Regions from separate parts of the Enterobacter sp. Taxon_2 genome, predicted to be linked through region 2. Evidence: predicted binding sites of a transcription regulator. Region 2 holds the regulator's gene; the other holds the start of a gene.
The links. Region 2 encodes Fur, which represses iron uptake genes when iron is present. Its sites were predicted from a motif close to ATAATAATGAGAACNACTATCAA; they were not measured.

Region 1 (4,066 bases), 2.2 Mb from region 2:
GTTGGCTGTATTCCCTTCTCGCCGCTGGCCGGCGGGCAACTGACCAACCGCTATCTGAACGGCATTCCGGCAGACTCACGCGCGGCAAGCGGCAGTAAGTTCCTTAACCCTGACCAGATAACCGAAGAGAAGCTGGAGAAGGTTAGAAAGCTGAATGCCATTGCGGAAGAGCGCGGCCAGAAGCTGTCCCAGATGGCGCTGGCCTGGGTATTACGCCATGAGAATGTGACGTCAGTACTGATTGGGGCAAGTAAAGCGTCGCAGATTGATGACGCCGTGGGCATGCTGGCAAACCGCCATTTCTCTGCGGAAGAACTGTCCCGTATAGAAGGCATTCTGAACAGCTCAAAATAGAACCACTTTTAGCAAAAAGTGCTCTCCCTCAGGAATTCGGAGTTGAGGCGATGAAACGAGGCTTTACCAACTCGTAAAATTGCGTTAACAGGCCCCACAAAGGCCCCGATCGTGAAGGAGAAAGAGTATGTTCAGGTCACTGATTCTTGCAGCGGTATTACTGGCTTCAGCCCCGCTGATCGCCACTGCGGGCGAAATCACCCTGTTGCCATCAGTAAAATTACAAATTGGCGATCGTGATGACTACGGCAGATACTGGGACGGTGGCTACTGGCGCGACCGTGACTACTGGAACCGTCACTATGAGTGGCGCGGAGACCGCTGGTGGAAACATGATAACGGCAGACACCGCGGCTGGTATAAAGACAGCGCCTACGAGCGCGGCTACCGTGAAGGGTGGAACGATCGTGATGACCGTCGCGGCGGCTGGGGTCGCGGCAAAGGTCACGGACATGGCCACCACGGTCATGACGACTAACAGCAAAAAGGAGCCTCACGGCTCCTTTTTCTTTTAGAGTCCCAACGCTGTACCAATCAGCAGCCACAGGTTCAGCGCCACCACCACCACGACGATGGCCCACCCGGTCCGTTTCACCAGCGTTGAGTTGACCAGTTCGCCCATCAGGGTTTTATCGCTGGTAAAGATCAGCAGCGGCACCAGCGCCAGTGCGATGCCAAAGCTTAGCAGCACCTGGCTCATGACCAGAATTCGCGTTGGGTCGAGCCCCATCAGAATCACCACAAATGACGGCAGCATGGTGACGGAGCGACGCACCCACAGCGGAATATGGAACCGGACAAACCCCTGCATCACCACCTGGCCTGCCAGCGTGCCCACCACCGTGGAAGAAAGACCGGCAGCCACCAGGCTAAGACCAAATATCGTGGCGGCAGCATGGCTCAGTAGCGGCTCCAGCGTGAGATACGCCTGGTCGAGATCGGCAATACCGGTGTGACCGTTAAAGTGGAAAGCGGCAGCTGCGGTAGCCATCATCGCCAGATTGACAAACCCGGCGATGGTCATGGCGATCGCCACGTCCCATTTGGTGGCGGAGTAACGCTCTTTGCGCGTCCCACCGTGGAGATGCTGCGTCAGCGAGGAGTGCAGGTAAATCACATGCGGCATGATGGTCGCCCCCAATACCCCGGCGGCCAGGAACACCGCTTCCGAGGTTGGCAGGCTTGGGATCGCCATCCCTTTAGCGAGCTGCGCCAGATTCGGCTGTGAGAAAATCAGCTCGACGATATAGGCCGCCGCGACAAACAGCAGCAGACCGCCAATGACCTTCTCCAGCGGCTTTTGACCCCGACGCTGTAGCATCAGGATCAGGAACGTGGCAATCCCGGTGAGTACCGCCCCCTGCAACAGCGACACGCCCAGAATCAGCTTAAAGCCGATCGCTGCGCCGATAAACTCAGCGAGGTCAGTGGCCATAGCGATGATTTCCGCCTGGATCCAGTAGAGCCAGACGGCCAGACGCGGATAATGGTCGCGAATTTGCTCCGCCAGGTTTTTGCCCGTGGCAATCCCCAGCTTTGCAGAGAGCATCTGAATCAGCATCGCCATCAGGTTAGCCCAGACGACCACCCACAGCAGCTTATAGCCGAAGCTGGCCCCGGCCTGAATATTGGTCGCAAAGTTACCTGGATCGATATAGCCAATGGCAGCGATGAACGCAGGTCCCATTAATGCGAACCGCAACTTGCGCGCGGCTCTGCCACTGCTACCCTCTACGCGACTGTTTGTCATTTCTGCCTCTGAAATATAGCCTTTGCTATGTTTAATGCTATCAAAATGAGAATGATTATCAAGTTCATTTGTGAAGTTTACAGTGATTTCTCTGATAGCTTTGAACGATAGACGGGCGGGTAAGTGGGGCGATCTAACAGAAACTGAAATCGCGCGCGCTTTTGTGAAGACTAGCACACAAACTTAACTTTTCACTCATTTACCTAACATAACAAAAATGTATTGTGGATCACTATTTTTGAGACTCGTCACAGGATGTAACTATAGTGTGTCCTCGATCTCGTTTTCTTTTCGCTTGTTACATAGAATGTGCACGAAAATTAAACCTGCCTCATATTTGGAGCAAATATGGACCGCGTCCTTCATTTTGTCCTGGCACTTGTTGTCGTTACTGCACTCGCATTGCTGGTCAGCACAGACCGCAAAAAAATTCGTATCCGTTATGTTGTCCAGCTGCTGGTCATTGAAGTTTTACTTGCGTGGTTCTTCCTGAACTCCAACGTAGGCCTCGGCTTCGTAAAAGGCTTCTCCGAAATGTTCGAAAAACTGCTCGGATTCGCCAATGAAGGGACCAACTTTGTCTTCGGTAAAATGAACGACGAAGGTCTGGCGTTCTTCTTCCTGAAGGTTCTCTGCCCAATCGTTTTCATCTCCGCACTGATCGGTATTCTGCAGCACATCCGCGTTCTGCCGTTCATTATTCGTGGAATTGGCTTCCTGTTATCCAAAGTGAACGGCATGGGCAAGCTGGAATCCTTTAACGCCGTCAGTTCCCTGATCCTCGGTCAGTCTGAGAACTTCATCGCGTATAAAGATATTCTCGGCAAAATGTCCCGTAACCGCATGTACACCATGGCGGCAACCGCAATGTCTACCGTTTCCATGTCTATCGTGGGCGCCTATATGACCATGCTGGAGCCAAAGTATGTTGTTGCGGCGCTGGTTCTGAACATGTTTAGCACCTTTATCGTTCTGTCGCTGATCAACCCGTACCGCGTTGACGCCAGCGAAGAGAACATCCAGATGTCAAACCTGCACGAAGGCCAGAGCTTCTTCGAAATGCTGGGTGAGTACATTCTGGCCGGTTTCAAAGTGGCGATTATCGTTGCCGCCATGCTGATCGGCTTCATTGCGCTGATTTCTGGCCTGAACGCCCTGTTCGCCGCGGTGCTGGGTATCTCCTTCCAGGGGATTCTGGGCTACATCTTCTACCCAGTTGCATGGGTGATGGGTGTTCCGGCTCACGAAGCGCTGCAGGTGGGCAGTATCATGGCAACCAAGCTGGTTTCTAACGAATTCGTTGCGATGATGGATCTGCAGAAAATTGCCAGCACGCTTTCTCCGCGCGCGGAAGGCATTCTCTCCGTGTTCCTGGTCTCCTTCGCTAACTTCTCGTCAATCGGGATTATCGCGGGTGCGATTAAAGGCCTGAACGAAGAACAGGGTAACGTGGTTTCTCGCTTTGGCCTGAAGCTGGTTTACGGCTCTACGCTGGTGAGCGTCCTGTCTGCTTCTATCGCAGCACTGGTACTGTAACGTTTATCGTTAAACAAAAAACCGGGAGCCTGGCTCCCGGTTTTTTTATGCCCGCAACTCTTCCAGCGGTTTGGGTTTACCTATCAGGTAGCCCTGCAGGTAATCCACGCCGAAGCGAAGCAGCATCTCCCGCTGCTCAGGTGTTTCTACATATTCCGCAACAACGCACAGCGATTTCGTCTTCGCCAGATTACACATCGACTGGACGATCATCGCATCCATATCGTCGGTACAAATGTCTTTAACAAAACAGCCGTCAATTTTAATGATATCTGCCTGCAGACGTCTGAGACGCTCGTAGTTGGCGTAGCCAGTACCGAAATCATCAATGGCAATCCGGAAACCGTAATCCCGCAGCTGCTGAATATTGTGGATGCTGCAGCCAGAGTTTGAGAAGGCCTGCTCTTCGGTGATCTCAATCACGAC
Region 2 (4,066 bases):
GCTGAGCAAAGATCCTGCTGACGGCCGTAAAGTGAAGGGCGTTATCCACTGGGTGAGCGCATCCCACGCGCTGCCGGTAGAAATTCGTCTGTACGATCGTCTGTTCAGCGTGCCTAACCCGGGTGCGGCGGAAGACTTCCTGGCGACCATCAACCCGGAATCGCTGGTAATCAAGCAGGGTTATGCGGAACCTTCTCTGAAAGCCGCTGAAGCGGGCAAAGCGTTCCAGTTCGAACGTGAAGGTTACTTCTGCCTGGACAGCCGTTACAGCACCGCGGAAAAACCAGTATTTAACCGTACTGTAGGTCTGCGTGATACCTGGACGAAGATCGGCGAATAATATTGCTGCTCTGGTCAATGAGAAACAAACGCCGCACTGTGCGGCGTTTTTTTTATTTAACGATCAGGGTATTAAGCCAGGGCCTAAAGAGGTGTCATGAAAATATCAGGTCAATGAGGTGCTACTTATTTTTTAAAAAAAAGTTTGTGCCATTGCGAAAATCAAAAATGTTACATAAAAGGAAAGAGATACTACGTCTACCCACTGAAATACCTGATAATTCCCCGTCATTCCTCGCCTTCCCGTAAATGTTACAAAGCACTACCAATTATGTGCACTTCGTCATAATCCTGACTTTTGTCCGCTAAAAAGCATTGATAATTCGCGTCGCGAAAAATAACCTAAAGACGGTAGTTAATTCGAGGGTATTTAAAACTACCCCTGACCATTTGGTCTTTTTTATTTACGCCGTTTCAGGCGTTTTAATTCGTCAAAGAGGAATAATCTATGCGTACGTTCAGTGGCAAACGTAGTGCGCTGGCGCTGGCTATTGCCGGTGTGACAGCAATGTCGGGCCTGGTGATTGCGCCAGAGGCAAAAGCAGCGGGTTTCATCGAAGATTCTACCCTCACGGGCGGTATTTATTACTGGCAGCGTGAGCGTGACCGTAAAGACGTCACTGAAGATAAATACAAAACCAACCTTTCTCACTCCACCTGGAACGCCAACCTGGACTTCCAGTCAGGCTATGCCGCGGATATGTTCGGTCTGGATATTGCTGCGTTCACCGCGATTGAAATGGCGGAAAACGGCGACAGCGGCCACCCGAACGAAATCGCCTTCTCCTCCAGCAACAAAGCCTATGATGAAGACTGGTCCGGGGATAAGAGCGGTATAAGCCTTTACAAAGCCGCTGCGAAATTTAAATACGGTCCGGTATGGGCGCGCGGCGGTTATATTCAGCCTACTGGCCAGACCCTGTTAGCACCGCACTGGAGCTTTATGCCGGGTACCTATCAGGGTGCGGAAGCGGGAGCTAACTTTGACTACGGTGATGCGGGTGCGTTGAGCTTCTCCTATATGTGGACCAACGAGTACAAAGCGCCGTGGCATATCGAGATGGACAAGTTCTACCAGAACGATAAAAAAACCAAAGTCGATTACCTGCACTCGCTGGGCGCGAAATACGACTTCAAAAACGATCTGGTGCTTGAAGCGGCATTTGGTCAGGCACAAGGCTATATCGATCAGTACTTTGCCAAAGCCAGCTATAAGTTTGATGTCGCGGGTAGCCCGCTGAGTACCAGCTACCAGTTCTACGGTACGCGCGATAAAGTCAGTAACGGTGGGGTCAATGACATTTATGACGGCACCGCGTGGCTGCAGGCACTCACCTTCGGCTACAAGGTTGGCCAGGTTGATTTGCGTCTGGAAGGCACATGGGTGAAGGCGGAAGGGCAGCAGGGCTACTTCCTGCAGCGTATGACTCCGACCTACGCCTCCTCCAACGGCCGTCTTGATATCTGGTGGGATAACCGCTCAGACTTCAACGCCGACGGCGAGAAAGCGGTCTTCTTCGGTGCAATGTACGATCTGAAAAACTGGAACCTGCCTGGCTGGGCGGTGGGCGCTTCTTACGCTTACGCCTGGGACGCAAAACCTGCCGACATGGCAACACCGGATGCTTACTACGATCCAAACTATCGTCTGAAAGAGTCTTCCTACAGTCTGGATGCAATCTATACCCTGCAGGATGGCCGCGCGAAAGGCACGATGTTCAAACTGCACTTCACCCAGTATGACAACCACTCCGATATCCCGAGCTATGCGGGCGGTTACGGCAACATCTTCCAGGATGAACGTGACGTGAAATTCATGGTTATCGCCCCATTCACCATCTTCTGATAAACGCACCGGCGGGCTGAGTCCCGCCGGTATGGAGACTGTATATGATGAAAAAAATCGTAGTTGTCGCGTTGCTGGCATCAGGGCTGGTGGGGTGTGCTCAGACTCAGGCACCAAAAGAGGACTCCCGCCTGAAGGAGGCGTATAGCGCCTGCATTAATACTGCGGAAGGTTCGCCGGAGAAAATTGAAGCCTGCCAGAGCGTGCTAAACGTGCTGAAGAAAGAGAAAGCGCATGAGCAGTTCGCGACGCAGGAAAATGTCCGCGTAATGGATTACCAGGCCTGTATCCAGGCGCGTAAAACCGGCAACGATCAGGAAGTGGCGAAGCGTTGCGACCAGATTTGGAAAGAAATTCGAAGTAATAACAGTAAGTAACTCGTTGTTATCATGCCCGGTGGCGCTGCGCTACCGGGCATTTTTTTAGGCAAAAAAAAAGCCAACCTTACGGCTGGCTCAGAATATGAACACTTGTTTATTTCGCGTCGTGCGCGTGGTCGTCTTCGCGGCAATCGCCTTCAGCGCAATGACCGTAAAGGTACAGGCTGTGGTTGGTCAGGCGGATGCCATGACGCGCGGCGATTTCACGCTGGCGTGATTCGATGGAATCATCGCTGAATTCAATGACCTTGCCGCAATCGAGGCAGATCAGGTGATCGTGGTGCTGCTGCTGGGTCAGTTCGAAAACAGATTTACCGCCTTCAAAATTATGACGGGTAACAATGCCCGCGTCATCAAACTGGTTCAGCACGCGATAGACGGTAGCCAGCCCAATCTCTTCACCCATGTCGATAAGACGTTTATAAAGGTCTTCCGCACTGACATGGTGATTGTCTGGACCCTGAAGCACTTCAAGGATTTTTAACCGAGGAAGCGTAACTTTCAGGCCAGCCTTCTTTAATGCGGTATTGTTGTCAGTCATGCGGAATCTGTCCTGTTGCTAAACGATTCACTTCTGTAGGAAGTGACAGAAAATGCACCTGGGATAATGCGTCTCATTATAGAACTGCCATGGCTAAATGAAAACTGCAAGTCTCAGGCAAAATATGCTTATAAAAATGGGGTATCACCAACAAACTTGCTCAATGGAAAACCACATTTTATCAGGGAGACATTGTACAGGTCTGGGCGAAAAAGTTAAAAGATTGTAGCGATTAATTTAATCGGTTTGACCTGGGGCATGGGCGCAACCGCGGTTGCGCCGCGAAAAAATCAGGCGTTCAGAATATCGTCCAGGTGCAGTTCTTCACGGATCTGCTTCACCCACTTCTCAACACGCTCGGCGGTCAGTTCTGGCTGACGGTCTTCATCGATGGCCAGCCCCACGAAGTGATCGTCATCGGCCAGGCCTTTAGACGCTTCGAAGTGGTAACCGGCGGTCGGCCAGTGGCCTACAATAACCGCGCCATTCGGCTCAATGATGTCGCGGATGGTGCCCAGCGCGTCACAGAAGTATTCGGCGTAGTCTTCCTGATCGCCACAGCCAAACAGGGCGACCAGCTTACCGTTGAAGTCGACTTCTTCCAGCGTCGGGAAGAAATCATCCCAGTCGCACTGGGCTTCACCGTAGTACCAGGTTGGGATACCCAGCAGCAGAATGTCATAGCCTTCCAGATCTTCTTTGCTGCTCTTGGCGATGTCATGCACATCAGCAACGTCTTTACCGAGCTGTTTTTGAATGTTTTTTGCGATATTTTCGGTATTGCCGGTATCACTGCCAAAGAAAATGCCGATGATTGCCATGAGTAAAATAACCTCTTGAAACTTAATAGTATGGTGGCGCAATTCGGCCACGGATAAGGGCAATAATAGCAGAACTGGCAACCCTGCGGAAACAGCTATCGCGCAGGACTGCACTCTGTGCTACATGAAAAGGGTGATA

Region 1: AC4IC4_RS16545 (Nramp family divalent metal transporter) is a predicted target of Fur. The motif match lies at 2,144-2,166, and genes of this name have one in related genera.

The regions. Positions count from the first base shown of each region.
Region 1 is NZ_CM178024.1:3,490,774-3,494,839, forward strand. It holds gene mgrA (L-glyceraldehyde 3-phosphate reductase) at 1-354, shown strand, start outside; gene AC4IC4_RS16540 (DUF2502 domain-containing protein) at 482-832, shown strand; gene AC4IC4_RS16545 (Nramp family divalent metal transporter) at 866-2,104, opposite strand; gene AC4IC4_RS16550 (NupC/NupG family nucleoside CNT transporter) at 2,453-3,640, shown strand; gene AC4IC4_RS16555 (sensor domain-containing phosphodiesterase) at 3,686-4,066, opposite strand, start outside.
Region 2 is NZ_CM178024.1:1,288,463-1,292,528, forward strand. It holds gene glnS (glutamine--tRNA ligase) at 1-340, shown strand, start outside; gene chiP (chitoporin ChiP) at 788-2,185, shown strand; gene chiQ (ChiQ/YbfN family lipoprotein) at 2,233-2,562, shown strand; gene fur (ferric iron uptake transcriptional regulator) at 2,660-3,106, opposite strand; gene fldA (flavodoxin FldA) at 3,397-3,927, opposite strand.